3 regions of the Streptomyces sp. NPDC005706 genome follow, and region 2 is predicted to be linked to each of the others. Evidence: predicted binding sites of a transcription regulator. Region 2 holds the regulator's gene; each other region holds the start of a gene.
The links. The regulator HrcA, encoded in region 2, represses chaperone genes, less so after heat shock. The targets are predictions, from matches to a motif close to TTNGCACTCNGNNNNNCNGAGTGCNAA.

Region 1 (6,397 bases), on a different contig from region 2:
GGGTCATCGGCGCCATCACGATGCGGTTGGGGACGGTGAGGCCGCCCAGGGTGATCGGGCGGGAGAGGATCTGGGCCGCGCGGGAGGCGGGGGGCGGCGTGACGGTCACGTGGGGGCTCCTCGGGGACGACTCGGTAGACCGATTGGTATGTGCGCACGCATTGTTGCAGCTCCTTAAGCAACCTCCCAGGGGCTGTCGCGCATTCCACACACGGCCGGGGGCCACTGTGATCCCGGACACGCCCGAGGGCGGCATCCCCTGCCATGACAGGGGATGCCGCCCTCGGAAAGGACAGGCCGATCCGCGCGGGATCAGAAGTCCATGTCACCGCCCGGCATGCCGCCCGGAGCGGCCGCGGCGGCCTTCTCCGGCTTGTCGGCGATGACGGCCTCGGTGGTGAGGAACAGCGCGGCGATGGAGGCGGCGTTCTGCAGCGCGGAACGGGTCACCTTCGCCGGGTCGATGATGCCCTCGGCGATCATGTCGACGTACTCACCGGTCGCGGCGTTCAGGCCGTGGCCGACGGTCAGGTTGCGGACCTTCTCCACGACGACGCCACCCTCGAGACCACCGTTGACGGCGATCTGCTTGAGCGGAGCCTCCAGGGCGAGCTTCACGGCGTTGGCGCCGGTCGCCTCGTCACCCTCGAGTTCCAGCTTCTCGAACACCTGGGAGGCCTGCAGCAGGGCCACGCCACCACCGGCGACGATGCCCTCCTCGACGGCGGCCTTCGCGTTGCGGACGGCGTCCTCGATGCGGTGCTTGCGCTCCTTGAGCTCCACCTCGGTGGCGGCACCGGCCTTGATGACCGCGACACCGCCGGCGAGCTTCGCCAGGCGCTCCTGCAGCTTCTCGCGGTCGTAGTCCGAGTCGCTGTTCTCGATCTCGGCGCGGATCTGGTTCACGCGGCCCTGCACCTGCTCCGAGGAGCCGGCACCGTCCACGATGGTGGTCTCGTCCTTGGTGACGACGACCTTGCGGGCGCGGCCCAGGAGGTCCAGGGTCGCGTTCTCCAGCTTGAGGCCGACCTCCTCGGAGATGACCTCGCCGCCCGTGAGGATGGCGATGTCGCCGAGCATGGCCTTGCGGCGGTCGCCGAAGCCCGGGGCCTTGACGGCGACGGACTTGAAGGTGCCGCGGATCTTGTTGACCACCAGGGTCGACAGGGCCTCGCCCTCGACGTCCTCGGCGATGATCAGCAGCGGCTTGCCCGACTGCATGACCTTCTCCAGCAGCGGGAGCAGGTCCTTGACGGAGGCGATCTTGGAGTTGGCGATGAGGATGTACGGGTCCTCGAGCGACGCCTCCATGCGCTCCATGTCGGTCGCGAAGTAGGCGGAGATGTAGCCCTTGTCGAAGCGCATGCCCTCGGTGAGCTCGAGCTCGAGACCGAAGGTGTTGCTCTCCTCGACGGTGATGACGCCTTCCTTGCCGACCTTGTCCATGGCCTCGGCGATCAGCTCGCCGATCTGGGTGTCGGCGGCGGAGATGGACGCGGTGGAGGCGATCTGCTCCTTGGTCTCGACGTCCTTCGCCTGCTCCAGCAGGGCGGCGGAGACGGCCTCGACGGCCTTCTCGATACCGCGCTTCAGGGCCATCGGGTTGGCACCGGCGGCGACGTTGCGCAGGCCTTCCTTGACCAGGGCCTGGGCGAGCACGGTCGCGGTGGTCGTACCGTCACCGGCGACGTCGTCCGTCTTCTTGGCGACTTCCTTGACCAGCTCGGCGCCGATCTTCTCGTACGGGTCCTCGAGCTCGATCTCCTTGGCGATGGAGACACCATCGTTGGTGATCGTGGGGGCGCCCCACTTCTTCTCGAGGACGACGTTGCGGCCCTTGGGGCCGAGCGTCACCTTGACGGCGTCCGCGAGCTGGTTCATGCCGCGCTCGAGGCCGCGCCGCGCCTCCTCGTCGAACGCGATGATCTTGGCCATGTGAAGTGGTCCCTCCAGGACTGGGGGTGATTCCTTCGGACCGCGCCCGCGCCCGCGACGGACGGCTCGCCGGCCGCGTGGTTCCTTCCCCCACTTGGCCTGCGGGCCTCACCGACCCGGTCCTCGTTGTCACTCTCACCTTCAGAGTGCTAACGCAATGATTAGCACTCGGCATGCCCGAGTGCAAGCGCCTCCCGGGGTACGGGCGGCCCCGTCAGCCGCCCGCGAACACAGGGGCCCGGGCACGGCGAAGGGCCCGCACCCTGTGCGAGGTGCGGGCCCTTCGTGCAAGAAACGTTCAGGCGCTGAGGCGAACCATGTCGGCCTGCGGGCCCTTCTGGCCCTGCGAGATCTCGAACTCCACCCGCTGGCCCTCTTCCAGGGTGCGGTAGCCGTCCATCTGAATGGCGCTGTAGTGGACGAATACGTCCGCACCACCGTCGACCGCGATGAAGCCGTACCCCTTCTCCGCGTTGAACCACTTGACGGTGCCCTGAGCCATGCCTAACTCCCCTATTACTGGCCCTTGCACAGATCCACACTTCGCGGACCCGGGTCAGACCTCACCCCCCATTGGCCGGGGGCGTGCGCCGGAACGCGTCGACCGCCGCTGAATGTATCTGCCCAACTGCCGTCTGCAACAGGTCAATCGGACGAGAAATATGGACGCGGGCGGTCCGGAATGTAGCGTGAATTCGCCCGAATTCAGGGCAAGTCGGGCTCCATAAAATGCACAAAAGCCGCAGAAAGCACCCACAGTTTGGCTACTTCTTGTCGGGTGCATCGCGGTGAATCCAGGGCTCCTGACCCATGGTCCGGGAGCGGGTTCCCCAACTCTACCGCGCTCAATCACACAGAATGGCCCCCTCCGTTTCTCGCACGGGGGAGGCCATTCAATGAACAATCGGTAACCGGCGTTACCGAAGGTAATGATCGGTCATTCTGTCAGCCGCCGGCGACGGCCGGAATGATGGAGACACCGGCGCCGTCCGGGGTCGCGGTCTGCAGTCCCTGCTCGAATCGGACATCGTCGTCGTTGACGTACACGTTGACGAAGCGGCGCAGCTTGCCCTGGTCGTCCAGCACCCGCGCGGCGATCCCGGTGTGGTTCTTCTCCAGGTTCTCGATGACCTCGGCGAGGTTCGCGCCGTCGGCGGCGACCTCGGCCAGCCCGCCGGTGTAGGTGCGCAGGATGGTGGGGATGCGAACGGTCACGCTCATGCGAGGCCAGCCTCTCGGAAGGAGTCCAGGTTCGGGCGGATGGTGGCGGTGAGGCCGGTGCCGGCCACCGCGTCGAGGGTCTTGAGGCCGTCGCCGGTGTTGAGGACGACCGTGGTCTTCGCCGGGTCCAGCACGCCCTCCTTGAGCAGCTTGCGGGTGACGCCGACGGTCACTCCGCCCGCCGTCTCCGCGAAGATGCCCTCGGTCCGGGCCAGCAGCTTGATCGCGTCCACGACCTCCTCGTCCGTCACGTCCTCCACCGCTCCGCCGGTGCGGCGCGCGATGTCCAGGACGTACGGCCCGTCGGCCGGGTTGCCGATGGCGAGGGACTTGGCGATGGTGTTCGGCTTCTGCGGCCGTACGACGTCGTGGCCCGCCTTGTACGCGGTCGACACCGGCGAGCAGCCCTCGGCCTGGGCACCGAAGATCTTGTACGGCCGGTCCTCGACCAGACCGAGTTCGATCAGCTCCCGCAGACCCTTGTCGATCTTCGTGAGCTGGGAGCCGGAGGCGATCGGGACCACGATCTGGTCCGGCAGCCGCCAGCCGAGCTGCTCACAGATCTCGTACGCCAGCGTCTTGGAGCCCTCGGCGTAGTACGGCCGCAGGTTGACGTTGACGAAGCCCCAGCCCTCGCCGGCCGGGTCGCCGATCAGCTCGGAGCAGAAACGGTTCACGTCGTCGTAGTTGCCCTCGATGCCGACGAGTTCGCCGCCGTAGATCGCGGCCATGACGACCTTGCCCTGCTCCAGGTCGTGCGGGATGAACACGCAGGAGCGCAGGCCGGCCCGGGCGGCGGCGGCGCCGACGGCACCGGCGAGGTTGCCGGTGGAGGAGCAGGACAGGGTGGTGAAGCCGAAGGCGCGCGCGGCCTCCAGGGCCTGGGCGACGACGCGGTCCTTGAAGGAGTGCGTCGGGTTGCCGGAGTCGTCCTTCACGTACAGCCCGCCGGTGACGCCCAGCTCGTGGGCCAGGTTGTCGGCCTTGACGAGCTTGGTCCAGCCGGGGTTGAGGTTCGGCTTCCGGTCCACGTCGGCGGGAACGGGCAGCAGGGGCGCGTAGCGCCAGATGTTCGCGGGACCCGCCTCGATGCGCCGGCGCAGCTCTTCGGTGTCGTAGGCGGAGAAGTCGTAGGCGATCTCCAGCGGGCCGAAACACTCCTCGCACGCGAAGACCGGTCCGAGGGGTACCCGGTGTCCGCATTCGCGACAGCTCAGGGCAGCGGCGGGGCCGAGATCGACGGCGGGATCACTGGTGCTTGCAACTGTCTGCACAGCCATGGAGGCGAGGCCCTTTCTCCTCATCTTCCTCACGACGCATCTCGCCGTGAGACGGATTTGGCACCTTCCCTGGCCGGGAGCCTCGCGCGAAAAAACGAGTGCGGCTCAGGGGGGTTGCCGGGGCTTCATCGGGCCGTGTCCCTCTGCCCCTCTGGATGAGCGGTATTCGGTTGTGAACGCCGGGCGACCCCCGACATGCGATGGTCATCGGCGTTGTTCAAGACTGTAACCGACGGCCGGGACAGTTGAGATAGTCGTCCGAACCGCGAGATGCATCACCCTCCCCCAACAGGTGTGATCACGACAGTGAGGAGCCGCAGACCGTGCTGGAAGAAGTCGAGCGCTGGCTGGCCACCCGCTCCTGGTCCGTGGCCGACCGCCCGCTGCACGGAGTCCTGGCCGCCAAGCAGCGCACCGGGCAGTCCGTCTCCGTCGTCCTGCCCGCGCTCAACGAGGAGGAGACGGTCGGCGACATCGTCGCCGTCATCCGTCACGACCTCATGCGGCAGGCTCCGCTGGTCGACGAGATCGTCGTCGTCGACTCCGGCTCCACCGACCGCACCTCGGAGGTCGCCGCCGCGGCCGGCGCCCGGGTGGTGCACCGCGACAGCGTCCTGCCGCGCATACCGGCCGTCCCCGGCAAGGGCGAGGTGCTGTGGCGCTCGCTGCTGGCGACGAGCGGGGACATCGTCTGCTTCATCGACGCAGACCTGAGGGAGTTCTCCTCCGACTTCGTCCTCGGCATCGTCGGCCCGCTGCTCACCGAGCCGGACGTCGACCTGGTCAAGGCGATGTACGACCGCCCGCTCACCGTGCCCGACGGGCGCGCCTCCGGCACGGCCGCCGCCGGACAGGGCGGCCGGGTCACCGAGCTGATGGCCCGCCCACTGCTGAACATGCACTGGCCGCAGCTCGCCGGCTTCGTGCAGCCACTGGGCGGGGAATACGCGGCCCGCCGCTCGCTGCTGGAACAGCTCCCGTTCCCGGTGGGCTACGGCGTGGAGCTGGGCATGCTGGTGGACGCGCTGCACCTGGTGGGCCTGGACGCGCTGGCCCAGGTGGACGTGGGGGTGCGCAGGCACCGGCACCAGGACGGCCAGGCACTCGGCCGGATGGCCGCGGCGATCTACCGCACCGCTCAGCTCCGGCTGGCCCGCGGCCACCTCGTACGGCCCTCGCTCACCCAGTTCGAACGGGGCGAGGACGGGTTCGAGCCGCGCACCTACTCGGTGGACACCGAGGAGCGGCCGCCGATGGTGGAGATCGCCGAGTACGCGCACCGCAAGGTGGCCTGAGCGGCCCGGTGGGCGGCCCGGCCGCGGTGCGGTGGACGCGGAAGAACGGCCGTATACAGCCCCCTTCCGGGGCGGAGCGTACGTTTGAGCGTTTCCGGGCCGGGCTAGGTTGAGAATCATGGCTGCCACGCAGGGTGCTGAGGTGCTGGTCGCGTCCAACCGCGGCCCGGTTTCGTACGAGGTGCTCGAGGACGGCTCGCTGAGCGCCAGACGGGGCGGGGGCGGGCTGGTCTCGGGTCTTTCGGCCATCGGGCCGGACCACAACGCGGTCTGGGTCTGCGCCGCGCTCGGCGACGGCGACCGGGAGGCGGTACGGCGGGCGGGCGGGGGTCTGCTGCCGGCCGAGGACACCGGCGAGCAGCGGGTGCGGATGCTCGACATCGACGCGACCGTGTTCGCCGACGCCTACAACGGCATCGCCAACTCGGTGCTCTGGTTCGTCCACCACATGCTGTACCAGACCCCGCTGGAGCCGGTCCTCGACGCGGAGTTCCGCCGCCAGTGGGCCTCGTACCAGGCGTACAACCGGGCGTTCGCCGAGGCGCTGGCGCAGGAGGCGGCCGAGGGTGCCGCGGTGCTCATCCAGGACTACCACCTGGCCCTCGCCCCGCGGATGCTCCGGCAGCTCCGTCCCGACCTGCGCATCGGCCACTTCTCGCACACCCC
Region 2 (6,397 bases):
GGTTGTCGAGCAGCACGGCGAGCTTGGCGTCGTAGCCGTCGTCCCGGGCGCTGTCCGGGTCGCCCAGCTCGGTCTCGTACCAGGCGGCCTCACCGGCGAGCTGGTGGGTGTAGAGCTCCACGGCGCCGGACTCCGCGTACTCGGGCTGCGGCATGAAGAGGTTCACGCCGAAGGGCCGGCCCGTCAGTCCCCGCAGCTGCTTGATCTCCTGGTACATGCCGTCGGCGGTCTTGTACCCGGCGGCGAGGAAGCCGAGCCCGCCCGCCTCGGACACGGCCGCGGCGAGCTGCGGTACGGAGACCCCGCCCGCCATGGGAGCCTGCACGATCGGCCTGGGGAAGAGATCGGTCAGCGCGGAGGACATGTCCGCATGTTGTCACGTCCGGGGGTGAGCGCCGAATCGGGTCTTCCCCTTGGCACATGCCACTTTCCGGCCCACCGGGCCGCGTGATGGGCGGGCAGACGGGGGTCCATGGGGCCGGGCCCCCGGCCGGTGCCGAGGGGCCGCGGCCCCTCGGCCTCAGCGCCCGTTGAACGCGTCCTTCAGCCGCGAGAACAGCCCCTGCTGCCCCGGCTGGAACTGCCCCGTCGGCCGCTCCTCGCCCCGCAGTTTCGCCAGCTCGCGCAGCAACCGCTCCTGCTCGGGATCCAGCTTGGTCGGGGTGGTGACCTCGACGTGGACGATCAGGTCGCCCCGGCCGCCGCCGCGCAGATGCGTGACGCCCCGGTTGTGCAGCGGGATCGACTGTCCGGACTGGGTGCCCGGCCGGATGTCGACCTCCTCCATGCCGTCCAGCGTCTCCAGCGGCACCTTGGTGCCGAGGGACGCCGCGGTCATCGGGATGGTGACCGTGCAGTGCAGGTCGTCGCCGCGCCGCTGGAAGGTCGAGTGCGGCAGCTCGTGGATCTCGACGTAGAGGTCACCGGCCGGACCGCCGCCGGGGCCGACCTCGCCCTCGCCGGCGAGCTGGATCCGGGTGCCGTTGTCGACACCGGCCGGGATCTTCACGGTGAGGGTGCGGCGGGAGCGCACCCGGCCGTCGCCCGCGCACTCCGGGCACGGGGTCGGCACGACCGTGCCGAAGCCCTGGCACTGGGGGCAGGGACGGGAGGTCATGACCTGGCCCAGGAAGGACCGGGTGACCTGCGACACCTCACCGCGGCCGCGGCACATGTCACAGGTCTGGGCGGTCGTGCCCGGAGCCGCGCCCTCGCCGCTGCAGGTGTTGCAGACGACCGCGGTGTCGACCTGGATGTCCTTGGTCGTGCCGAAGGCCGCCTCGTCCAGTTCGATGTCGATCCGGATCATCGCGTCCTGGCCGCGCCGGGTGCGCGAGCGCGGCCCGCGCTGCGACGCCGTACCGAAGAACGCGTCCATGATGTCGGAGAAGTTGCCGAAGCCACCGGCCCCGAAGCCGCCCGCGCCCGCGCCGCCCGCCTGGGAGAGCGGGTCGCCGCCGAGGTCGTAGACCTGCTTCTTCTGCGGGTCCGACAGCACCTCGTAAGCGGCGTTGATCTCCTTGAACCGCTCCTGGGTCTTCGGATCGGGGTTGACGTCCGGGTGCAGCTCGCGCGCGAGCCGGCGGAACGCCTTCTTGATCTCATCCTGCGACGCGTCGCGGCGCACGCCGAGAACGGCGTAGTAGTCCGTGGCCACTTACGACTCCGCCAGGATCTGTCCGACGTACCGTGCCACTGCGCGTACCGCTCCCATCGTTCCCGGGTAGTCCATGCGGGTCGGTCCGACCACGCCGAGCTTGGCAACCGCCTCGCCGCCCGAACCGTAGCCGACCGACACGACGGACGTGGAGTTGAGTCCCTCGTGTGCGTTCTCGTGCCCGATGCGCACCATCACGCCCGGATCCTTCGCCTCGCCGAGGAGCTTGAGGAGCACGACCTGCTCCTCGAGGGCCTCCAGGACGGGCCGGATCACGAGGGGAAAGTCATGTCCGAAACGGGTGAGATTGGCGGTGCCGCCGATCATCAGCCGCTCCTCGTTCTCCTCGACCAGTGTCTCCAGCAGAGTGGAGAGCACCGTGGAGACCGTACCGCGATCCTCGTGCTCGAACCCCTCCGGCAGGTCCTCGACGAGACGCGGCACGTCGGAGAACCGGCGGCCCGCGACCCGGCTGTTGAGCCTGGCCCGGAGGTCGGCGAGGGCCGTCTCCCCGAACGGCACCGGGCAGTCCACCATCCGCTGCTCGACCCGGCCGGTGTCCGTGATCAGCACGAGCATCACGCGCGCGGGGGCGAGCGAGAGCAGTTCCACGTGCCGCACGGTGGACCGGGTCAGGGACGGGTACTGCACGACGGCGACCTGCCGGGTCAGCTGCGCGAGCAGCCGCACCGTGCGCGCGACGACGTCGTCGAGGTCGACGGCGCCCTCGAGGAAGTTCTGGATCGCCCGGCGCTCGGGGCCGGTCATCGGCTTGACGCCCGCGAGCTTGTCGACGAACAGCCGGTAGCCCTTGTCGGTGGGGATGCGCCCGGCGCTGGTGTGCGGCTGGGCGATGTATCCGTCGTCCTCCAGGGCGGCCATGTCGTTGCGCACGGTCGCCGGGGACACGCCGAGGTTGTGCCGCTCGGTGAGCGCCTTGGAGCCGACCGGCTCCTCGGTGCCCACATAGTCCTGGACGATGGCGCGCAGCACCTGAAGTCTGCGTTCACTCAGCATCCGCGCGCACCTCCAGCATGTCTTCCGCTCGGCCCTTCGGGTCGTCCGCCTGGCACTCTGCGTGTCCGAGTGCCAGCGTTCCCCGGCCAGTGTACGGCCGTGGGGTACTCACTGGGCAAGGTCGGTCCCGCCACATCGCGTCCTACCGTTAGCGTCGCGTTATGTCCGTGACTTGGGAAGAGCTGGGATGGGAGCGGTTGGCCGACGGGGTCGGGCGGTGCCGGCTGCCCGGCTGGGACTGCACCGCGGGCCTGGTGCTCGGGGCGGGTACGGCGCTGATGGTGGACGCCGGGTCGAGCCTCGCCGAGGGCGCGCGGCTGCGGGCGCGGGCGCAGCGGCTCGCGGGGCACCGTGTGACCCATCTCGCGCTCACCCATCCCCACTTCGACCACGTCTTCGGGGCGTCCGCCCTCGCCGGGGCCGAGGTGTACGCGGCGGTCGGCACGGACGCGGTGCTGGCGCACGGGCGCGGGGAGCTGCGCCTGGACGCGGTCAGGAACGGCCTGCCGGTCCCGGACGCCGACGAGGCGGTGGACGCGCTGGTGCCGCCCCGGCACCTGGTCTCCGGGGAGTGGACGCTGGACCTCGGCGGCGGGCGTCAGGTGCTGCTGGCCAACGTGGGTCCCGGCCACACGGCCCACGACCTGGCGGTGCTGGTGCCGGGCGACCCGGAGGTCGTCTTCTGCGGCGACCTGGTGGAGGAGTCGGGCGACCCTCAGGCGGGCCCGGACGCGGTCCCGTCCCGCTGGCCGGACGCGCTCGACCGCCTGCTGTCCCTGGGCGGCGAGGACGCGCTGTACGTGCCCGGTCACGGAGCGGTGGTGGACGCGGCCTTCGTACGGCGCCAGCGCGAAGAGCTGGCGGCGCGTTTCGGCGTGTCATGAGCACAGACCCGCCGGTTCTCCTATCGTCATCCGAATGCGCCCACCCGTCTCCCGCCACCGCCCTTCCAACGAGGGCCCTTCGGGCCCGCGCCCTCGTGTGTACGCCTCCGATCTGACCCCGCCGTGGAAGAAGTCCCAGCCCGTGCCGGAGGTCGCGGCGGAGCCGGGGCTGGTGGTGGAGGAGCCCGGTTCCGGGTTCTGCGGGGCGGTGATCCGCTGCGAGGCGGGCACGGTCACGCTGGAGGACCGCTTCGGCAAGCACCGGGTGTTCCCGCTGGAGCCGCGCGGTTTCCTGCTGGAGGGCCGGGTGGTGACCCTGGTGCGGCCGTCGTCGGCTCCGGCACGGCCCACCCGCACGGCGTCCGGTTCGGTGGCCGTTCCCGGCGCACGCGCGCGCGTGGCCCGCGCCGGCCGCATCTACGTCGAGGGCCGGCACGACGCGGAGCTGGTCGAGAAGGTGTGGGGCGACGACCTGCGCGTCGAGGGCGTGGTCGTGGAGTACCTGGAGGGCGTGGACGACCTGCCGTCGATCGTCGCGGAGTTCGCGCCGGGCCCGGACGCGCGCCTCGGCGTCCTGGTGGACCACCTGGTGCCGGGCACGAAGGAGTGGCGCATCGCCGGATCCGTGACGAGCGAGCACGCGCTGGTCGTCGGCCACCCGTACATCGACATCTGGGAGGCGGTGAAGCCGGCCTCACTGGGCATCGGGTCCTGGCCCCGCGTCCCGCACGGCCAGGACTGGAAGACGGGCGTGTGCCGGGCGCTGGGCTGGCCGGAGAACACGGGGGCGGCCTGGCAGCGGATCCTGTCCGGGGTGCGGTCCTACAAGGACCTGGAGCCGGAACTGCTGGGGCGGGTGGAGGAACTGATCGACTTCGTGACGGCGTAGCGGTGCGGCCGGCGCACCCGCCGGTGCCGGACGCCGGGTGATCAGTCCACCAGATCCCGCACCACCGCGTCCGCCAGCAGCCGCCCGCGCAGGGTCAGGACGGCGCGGCCCTCGCCGTAGGGGCCCTCCTGGAGCAGTCCGTCCGCCAGCGCCCGGCGTGAGGCCGCCAGCCCCTCCTCCTTCAGCAGCGGCAGCGGCACCCCCTCCCGCAGCCGCAGCTCCAGCAGGATCCGCTCCACCCGCCGGTCCTCGTCCGAGAGCAGTTCGCGGCCCGCGCCCGGGGACCGGCCCGCGGCCAGCGCCGCCGCGTAGGCGCCCGGGTGCTTGACGTTCCACCAGCGCACCCCGCCCACGTGCGAGTGGGCGCCGGGTCCCGCGCCCCACCAGTCCGCGCCCCGCCAGTACAGCTCGTTGTGCAGGCAGCGCCCGGACTCGGAGGTGGCCCAGTTCGAGACCTCGTACCAGTCGAAGCCCGCGGCGGACAGGGTCTCCTCGGCGATCAGGTAGCGGTCCGCGTGGACGTCGTCGTCCGTCATCGGGACCTCGCCGCGGCGGATGCGGCGGGCGAGCTGGGTGCCCTCCTCGACGATCAGGGCGTAGGCGCTGACGTGGTCGGGGCCCGCGCCGATCGCCGCGTCCAGCGAGGCCCGCCAGTCGTCGTCGCTCTCCCCCGGGGTGCCGTAGATCAGGTCCAGGTTGACGTGCTCGAAGCCCGCCGCCCGTGCCTCCGCCACACATGCCTCGGGGCGGCCGGGGGTGTGCGTGCGGTCCAGGATCCGCAGCACGTGCTGCCGCGCGCTCTGCATGCCGAAGGAGATCCGGTTGAAGCCGCCCTCACGGAGGGTGGTGAGGTACGCCGGGTCGACCGACTCCGGGTTCGCCTCGGTCGTGATCTCCGCGTCCGGCGCCAGACCGAACTCGTCGCGGATCGCCGCCAGCATCCGTACCAGGTCGTCGGCGGCCAGCAGGGTGGGCGTGCCACCGCCCACGAAGACCGTGCGGACCTGGCGGGGGTCGTCGCCGAGGACCTTCCGCGCCAGCCGGATCTCGTCCGTCAGGGTGTCCGCGTAGTTGTCCCGGGAGGCGAGCACGCCGCCGGTGCCGCGCAGCTCGGTGGCGGTGTACGTGTTGAAGTCGCAGTAGCCGCAGCGGGTCGCGCAGTACGGGACGTGCAGGTAGAACCCGAGGGGGCGGCCGGCGGCCCCGGCGAGCGCGGAGGCGGGCAGCGCGCCGTCGTCGGGGACGTGCTCACCGTCGGGGAGTGCGGAAGGCATGTCCCCCATTGTCCCGTACGGCGGGAGTCACCCCGCCTGGAGCACCAGCAGGGCCAGGTCGTCCTCGGGCAGACCGCCGCCGAAGTCGTGCACGAGACGGCGGATCCGCTCGGCGATCTCCTCGGCGGTCAGGCCCGCGCAGCCGGACAGGGCCCGCGCGAGCCCGTCGCCGTCGTCGAACTGGCGGGAGCCGGAGCGCCGCTCGGTGACGCCGTCGGTGACGCACAGCAGGCTGTCGCCGGGCCGCAGCTCGACGGTCTCGCTGGTGTATGTCTCGTCCTCGACGACACCGAGCAGGGTCTGCGGGCGGGCGGCGGTGCGCACCTCGCCGTCGGGGCGCAGCAGCAGCGGCAGGGGGTGCCCGGCGGAGGCGAGGGTGCAGCGGACGCCGCCGTCCGCGTGGGGCGTCAGCTCGCCGTAGAGCAGGGACAGGAAGCGGGTCTGCGGTCCGTCCCCGGCGGCCACGGGCCGGCCGCCGGCCGCGACCAGCGCGCGGGCGGCGGCGTCGGCGGCCTCGGTGGCGTCGTCGAGGAGGAGCTGGTTGAGCCGGTCGAGGACGTCGGCGACCCGGTAGCCCTCGCGGGCGAGCAGGCGCAGCCACGGCCGGGCGAGCCCGATCACGACGGCTGCCTCCGGGCCCTTGCCCTGGACGTCGCCCACGGCGAAGCACCAGCGG
Region 3 (6,397 bases), on a different contig from region 2:
GCCCGCTCCCCGTCGCCTGTCGTCGAACTGAACCGGGCGGTCGCCGTGTCGATGGCCGAGGGCCCGGCCGAAGCGCTCGCACTCGTCGACGCCCTGGCCGTCGAACCCGTCCTGCGCGAGTACCACCTGCTGCCCAGCGTCCGCGCCGACCTGCTGTCCCGCCTCGGCCGCACGGCGGAGGCCCGCGCGGAGTTCGAACGCGCGGCCTCCCTCACCCGCAACGAACGCGAACGCGCCCTGCTGCTGCGCCGGGCCGCCGGGACACGTCCCGGCGAACACGGCGAGATCACTCCTTCGGATGATCAGCAGGCGTAAGGGCGTGCGACCCCGGGCGGCTCCGTAGCGTCACGCCTGTCGCTTGTGCCGTAGTGGCGCTCCCGCCCACTCTTGAAGGAGGAGGTGCTTCACGATGACCGCTCTCGCAGAAGAGGTGGCCCAGGTGGTGGCAGACGAGCCGGTTCCCGAGCCGGGTTCCGATCTGGACGAGGTCCTGTGGCAGGCGTGGAAGGCCATGGATCTCCCCGAGGGCTACCGCGCCGAGATCATCGAGGGGGCCATCGAGGTGTCGCCTACCGGACGCCGCCGTCATGGTGCGCTCGTCAACCGCCTCCGGCGGACGCTTGACGCTTACCTGTCACGCAGCGGGTATGCAGCACACCAGGACATCAACGTCATCCACCGCAACAAAGTCTGGGTCCCCCACCTCTTCGTCGCCCCCCTCGATCTCGAGGAGATCCCCGACGAGGAGGGGCTCGGCGTCGACGCCGGCGGCGTGAAGATGGTCGTCGAGGTCACCTCGCCCGGGCACCGGAACCTCCAGCGTGACCGGGCGCGGAAGCGGCGCGAGTACGCCAGGGCGGGTATCCCGGTGTATGTGATCGTCGACGACTTCGACGACTTCGACGACGAGGGGAGCCGTCGTCGTCCTGACGTCTCCCGACTCCAGGAAGGCCAAGTACACCGACGAGCACCGCGTCCCCTACGGCACCGACGCGGTGATCCCCGAGGGGCCGGCCAAGGGCTTCGCCGTCGGCAAGGCGATCGTCGCCTCCTGAGAGGGCGTGTCAGCGCGCCGGCCGGCCGACCAGCATCGTCGGCGCCCCCGCCACCCGGGTGAGGAACACCGTGGCGGAGTGCGGGCCCTGGGGCTTGACCTTCCTGCGCAGTTCCTCGGGTTCGACCGCCGAGCCCCGCTTCTTCACGGTCAGGATGCCGACCTCGCGCTCGCGCAGCAGGGCCTTCAGCTTCTTGACGTTGAAGGGGAGCCGGTCGGTGATCTCGTAGGCGGTGGCGTACGGCGTCGGGCGCAGGGCGTCGGCGGTGACGTAGGCGATGGTCGGGTCGACGAGGCCGCCGCCGACCTCCTCGGCCACCTCGGCGACCAGGTGGGCGCGGATCACGGCGCCGTCGGGCTCGTACAAGTACCGTCCCACGGAACGCACTTCGGGGTCGGGCAGGCCACGGCCGGGCAGCGAGCGCGGGCCCGGCAGCAGGGTGGCCCGTACGGTGCCCGGCGCCCCGGTGCCGAACCAGAGCACCGCCTCCTTCACGTCACCGCCGTCCGAGATCCACTCGGCCTCCGCCTCGGCCGGGATCGCCTCGTGCGGGATGCCGGGCGCGATCTTCAGGGCGGCCCGGGGTGCCTTCAGGGCCGCTCCGACGGCCCACGACAGCGGCGGTGAGTAGGCCTCGGGGTCGAAGACGCGACCCCGGCCGCCGCGCCGGGCGGGGTCCACGAACACGGCGTCACAGCCGTCCGTGTCCACGTCGGTCACGTCCGCCTCCCGCACCTCGATCAGCCCGCTGAGCCCCAGCGCCTCGGCGTTGGCCCGGGCCACGGCCGCCGTCAACGGATCGCGGTCCACCGCGAGCACCCGGATCCCGGCCCGCGCCAGCGCGATCGCGTCGCCGCCGATCCCGCAGCACAGGTCGGCGACCGAGATCACCCCCAGCCCCCTCATCCGCTCGGCGCGGTACGCGGCCACGCTCGCGCGGGTCGACTGCTCGACCCCGTTCGGGGTGAAGAACATCCGCGCCGCGTCCTCGGCCCCGAACTTCACCACCGCCCGCTGCCGCAGCCGCGCCTGCCCGAGCGCCGCCGACACCAGCTCGGCGGGGTGGTCCCGGCGCAGCCGGGTGGCGACGGCCAGCTCGTGCGCGGGGTCGGTGTCGCGCACCTCGTCGAGCAGGGCGCGGCCTTCGGGGGTGAGGAGGGGGTCGAGGTCGTTCACCGGGTCATTGTGGGCCAGTCGGTGGATGGTGCGCCTCCGGCGGCGGTGTCGGGCCGGGTTCGGCGCCGGGGCCTGCGAGGATCCGACGCCATGCGAGAAGTAGTACAAAACGATAAAAAGCGGGCCTGCGGGAGGCGTTCGGGTCTTCCGGCAGTCGCCCTCCGCTGCGGGGTGGCCGCACTCGTCTCGGCCGCCCTCGTCTCCGGCTGCGGCTCCCCGGACCCGGGCTCCGGCGCCCACTCCGGCCCCGGCCACAACTCCGGCCAGGGCGGTCCCGCCCAGGCGCTGAGCCCCGAGGCCCGCCGCGCCGCCGAACAGGCCCGGCTGGTCGCCGCCGCCCAGCGCTGGAAGCTGGCCCGGGTGCCGCTCACGCCCCCGGCGCCGCCCGCCGTCAAGCCGAAGATCACCCCGCGTGACGGCTTCGAGGTGGACGGCCAGGAGGAGGAGAACCTGCCCCCGGTCTTCACCACCGTCCCCACCGGCGAGAAGGTCGTCTTCCTCACCATCGACGACGGCGCCGAGAAGGACCCGGCGTTCCTGCGCATGATGAGCGACCTGAAGATCCCCTACTCGGCCTTCCTCAGCAACTACCTGGTGAAGGACGACTACGGCTACTTCCGCCGGATGCAGTCCGAGGGCCACACCCTCAACAACCACACCCTCACCCACCCGTACCTGCCCGGCCTCTCCTACGAGCAGCAGCGGGACGAGATCTGCGGCATGCAGGACATCATGAAGAAGCAGTTCGGCAAGGCGCCCACGATCTTCCGGCCGCCCTACGGCAACTACAACGGCGACACCCTGCGCGCCGCCAAGTCCTGCGGGATCAAGTACGCGCCGATCTGGGACGAGGAGGTCTTCGTCGACCACTGGGAGTACCGCGACTGGGACCGCAGCCTGCACCCCGGCGACATCGTGCTCACCCACTTCCGCGGCCGCGACGACTGGGACGGCACGATGGTCGACGACATGCGCAGGTTCCTCGACAAGGTCACGCGCGAGGGGTACGCCGTGGCGCGCCTGGAGGACTACCTGTGAGGCGCCGGGGGCAGCCGGCGGGCGGGCCGTTTCGCGTGCGGACCGCTCCGGCGGCCGCGCTCGCCGCGGCCCTCCTGCTCGCCGGCTGCGCCCAGTCCGTCGACCCCATCGAGCGGCTGGGCAAGCGGGCGGCCCAAGGAGTCCGGCCGTCGAGCCCGGCCGCCGGTGCGGCGCACCGCCGCTGGGGCCTGGCCGCCCCGCTCGCCGCCCCGCCGAGCCACCCGGCCCGGCCCCTCGGCACCCGCCGGCCGGCCGGCTCGCAGCCCCCGGTCGTGGACCACGTCGACACCACCGACCGGGTCGTCTTCCTCACCTACGACGACGGCGCGGAGCGGGACCCGCGCTTCGCCGACATGGTCCGTGAACTCCGGCTGCCGGTCAGCCTCTTCCTCACCGACAGCGTCACGGGCCCCGGCTACGGCCGCTTCGCCCGGCTGCGCGCGGTCGGCGCCGCGATCGAGAACCACACCCTCGACCACCCGGCGCTGCCCGGACTGCCGTACGCCGGGCAGCGCGCCGAGATCTGCGGCCAGCGGGACGCACTCCGCTCCCGCTTCGGCGTCCGCCCCCGCCTCCTCCGGCCGCCGCACGGCGCCTACGACGCCACCACCCTGCGCGCCGCCGCCGACTGCGGCGTCTCCGCCCTCGTCCTGTGGCGCGCCGCCCTCGGCCCCGACGGCCTCGTCCACCGGAGGGGCGCACGGCATCTGGCCCCGGGCGACATCGTCCTCGTGAGCCCGGGCGAGGACACCGGCCCCACCCTGACGGAACGCACCGTCCGCCTGCTGCGCCACGCCCAGAGCCAGGGCCTGACGGTGGCCCGCCTCGAGGACTACCTGGCCTGACCGCGCCCACCAGGGGCACCCTCCGCGGGCCCCGGGCCGGCCGACGCGCCGCACCGCCATTGGCACTCCGCTTGACCGAGTGCTAATCGCGGTCATAGTCTCGGCTCTGGCACTCGGCAGTTGAGAGTGCCAACCACGCGACGGGCAGGTCCGGCACCCGCGACGACGGATCCACCTGGTCGCCACCCCAGACAGTTAACCCCGTGAGATCTCCGAAGGGGGAGGTCGGACCGTGACGACCACCAGCTCCAAGGTTGCCATCAAGCCGCTCGAGGACCGCATCGTGGTCCAGCCGCTCGACGCCGAGCAGACCACCGCCTCTGGCCTGGTCATCCCGGACACCGCGAAGGAGAAGCCCCAGGAGGGCGCCGTCCTCGCCGTGGGCCCGGGTCGCTTCGAGAACGGCGAGCGCCTGCCGCTCGACGTCAAGGTCGGCGACGTCGTCCTGTACAGCAAGTACGGCGGCACCGAGGTGAAGTACAACGGCGAGGAGTTCCTCGTCCTCTCGGCTCGCGACGTCCTCGCGATCATCGAGAAGTAAGACACCTCGAGCACTTTTGATGCTTGACGCTGCGCCCCTGGCCCCCGCGACCACATAAGAAGCCGGGCGCCCGGGGCGCAGTGCCTTTTTCACCCACAGATTTCCGAGAGGGCTCCCGCTGTCATGGCGAAGATCCTGAAGTTCGACGAGGACGCCCGTCGCGCCCTCGAGCGCGGCGTCAACAAGCTTGCCGACACGGTGAAGGTGACGATCGGCCCCAAGGGCCGCAACGTCGTCATCGACAAGAAGTTCGGCGCGCCCACCATCACCAACGACGGTGTCACGATCGCCCGTGAGGTCGAGATCGAGGACCCGTACGAGAACCTCGGCGCCCAGCTGGTGAAGGAGGTGGCGACCAAGACCAACGACATCGCTGGTGACGGCACCACCACCGCCACCGTGCTGGCCCAGGCGCTGGTGCGCGAAGGTCTGCGCAACGTCGCCGCCGGTGCCTCCCCGGCGCTGCTCAAGAAGGGCATCGACGCCGCGGTCAAGGCCGTCTCCGACGACCTGCTCGCCTCGGCCCGCCCGATCGACGAGAAGTCCGACATCGCCGCCGTCGCCGCGCTGTCCGCCCAGGACCAGCAGGTCGGCGAGCTGATCGCCGAGGCCATGGACAAGGTCGGCAAGGACGGTGTCATCACCGTCGAGGAGTCCAACACCTTCGGTCTGGAGCTGGACTTCACCGAGGGCATGGCCTTCGACAAGGGCTACCTGTCGCCGTACTTCGTCACCGACCAGGAGCGTATGGAGGCCGTCCTCGACGACCCGTACATCCTGATCAACCAGGGCAAGATCAGCTCCATCCAGGACCTGCTGCCGCTGCTGGAGAAGGTCATCCAGTCGGGTGCCTCCAAGCCGCTGCTGATCATCGCCGAGGACGTCGACGGCGAGGCCCTGTCGACCCTGGTCGTCAACAAGATCCGCGGCACCTTCAACGCCGTCGCGGTGAAGGCCCCGGGCTTCGGCGACCGCCGCAAGGCCATGCTCCAGGACATCGCCACCCTCACCGGCGGCACCGTCATCTCCGAGGAGGTCGGCCTCAAGCTCGACCAGGTCGGTCTGGACGTGCTGGGCTCCGCCCGCCGCGTGACCATCACCAAGGACGACACCACGATCGTCGACGGCGGCGGCAACTCCGGCGACGTCGCGGGCCGCGTCGCGCAGATCAAGGCCGAGATCGAGAACACCGACTCCGACTGGGACCGCGAGAAGCTCCAGGAGCGCCTCGCGAAGCTGGCCGGCGGCGTGTGCGTGATCAAGGTCGGCGCCGCCACCGAGGTGGAGCTCAAGGAGAAGAAGCACCGTCTGGAGGACGCCATCTCCGCGACCCGCGCCGCGGTCGAGGAGGGCATCGTCTCCGGTGGTGGCTCCGCGCTGGTCCACGCCGTCAAGATCCTCGAGGGCAACCTCGGCAAGACCGGCGACGAGGCCACCGGTGTAGCGGTCGTCCGCCGCGCCGCCGTCGAGCCGCTGCGCTGGATCGCGGAGAACGCCGGCCTGGAGGGTTACGTCATCACCTCCAAGGTCGCCGAGCTCGACAAGGGCCAGGGCTTCAACGCCGCCTCCGGCGAGTACGGCGACCTGATCAAGGCCGGCGTCATCGACCCGGTGAAGGTCACCCGCTCCGCCCTGGAGAACGCCGCCTCCATCGCCTCCCTCCTGCTCACGACCGAGACCCTGGTCGTTGAGAAGAAGGAAGAGGAGGAGCCGGCCGCGGCGGGCCACGGCCACGGCCACGC

Region 1: a site for HrcA is predicted at 2,097-2,123, ahead of groL (chaperonin GroEL). Genes of this name have one in related genera too.
Region 3: a site for HrcA is predicted at 4,174-4,200, ahead of groES (co-chaperone GroES). Genes of this name have one in related genera too.

The regions. Positions count from the first base shown of each region.
Region 1 is NZ_JBEXYS010000006.1:184,262-190,658, forward strand. Features, by position in the region: gene ABZ478_RS14125 (NADH:flavin oxidoreductase) at 1-109, opposite strand, end outside; gene groL (chaperonin GroEL) at 313-1,935, opposite strand; gene ABZ478_RS14135 (cold-shock protein) at 2,234-2,437, opposite strand; gene ABZ478_RS14140 (MoaD/ThiS family protein) at 2,881-3,156, opposite strand; gene thrC (threonine synthase) at 3,153-4,436, opposite strand; SAM riboswitch class I at 4,454-4,598, opposite strand; gene ABZ478_RS14150 (glucosyl-3-phosphoglycerate synthase) at 4,760-5,731, shown strand; gene ABZ478_RS14155 (trehalose-6-phosphate synthase) at 5,850-6,397, shown strand, end outside.
Region 2 is NZ_JBEXYS010000001.1:523,647-530,043, reverse strand. Features, by position in the region: gene ABZ478_RS02325 (nitronate monooxygenase) at 1-364, opposite strand, end outside; gene dnaJ (molecular chaperone DnaJ) at 521-1,657, opposite strand; gene hrcA (heat-inducible transcriptional repressor HrcA) at 1,658-2,674, opposite strand; gene ABZ478_RS02310 (MBL fold metallo-hydrolase) at 2,836-3,558, shown strand; gene ABZ478_RS02305 (DUF3097 domain-containing protein) at 3,593-4,447, shown strand; gene hemW (radical SAM family heme chaperone HemW) at 4,489-5,721, opposite strand; gene ABZ478_RS02295 (SpoIIE family protein phosphatase) at 5,749-6,397, opposite strand, start outside.
Region 3 is NZ_JBEXYS010000002.1:22,057-28,453, forward strand. Features, by position in the region: gene ABZ478_RS03740 (RNA polymerase sigma factor) at 1-315, shown strand, start outside; gene ABZ478_RS03745 (Uma2 family endonuclease) at 410-1,117, shown strand; gene ABZ478_RS03750 (methyltransferase domain-containing protein) at 1,065-2,231, opposite strand; gene ABZ478_RS03755 (polysaccharide deacetylase family protein) at 2,322-3,269, shown strand; gene ABZ478_RS03760 (polysaccharide deacetylase family protein) at 3,305-4,114, shown strand; gene groES (co-chaperone GroES) at 4,347-4,655, shown strand; gene groL (chaperonin GroEL) at 4,779-6,397, shown strand, end outside.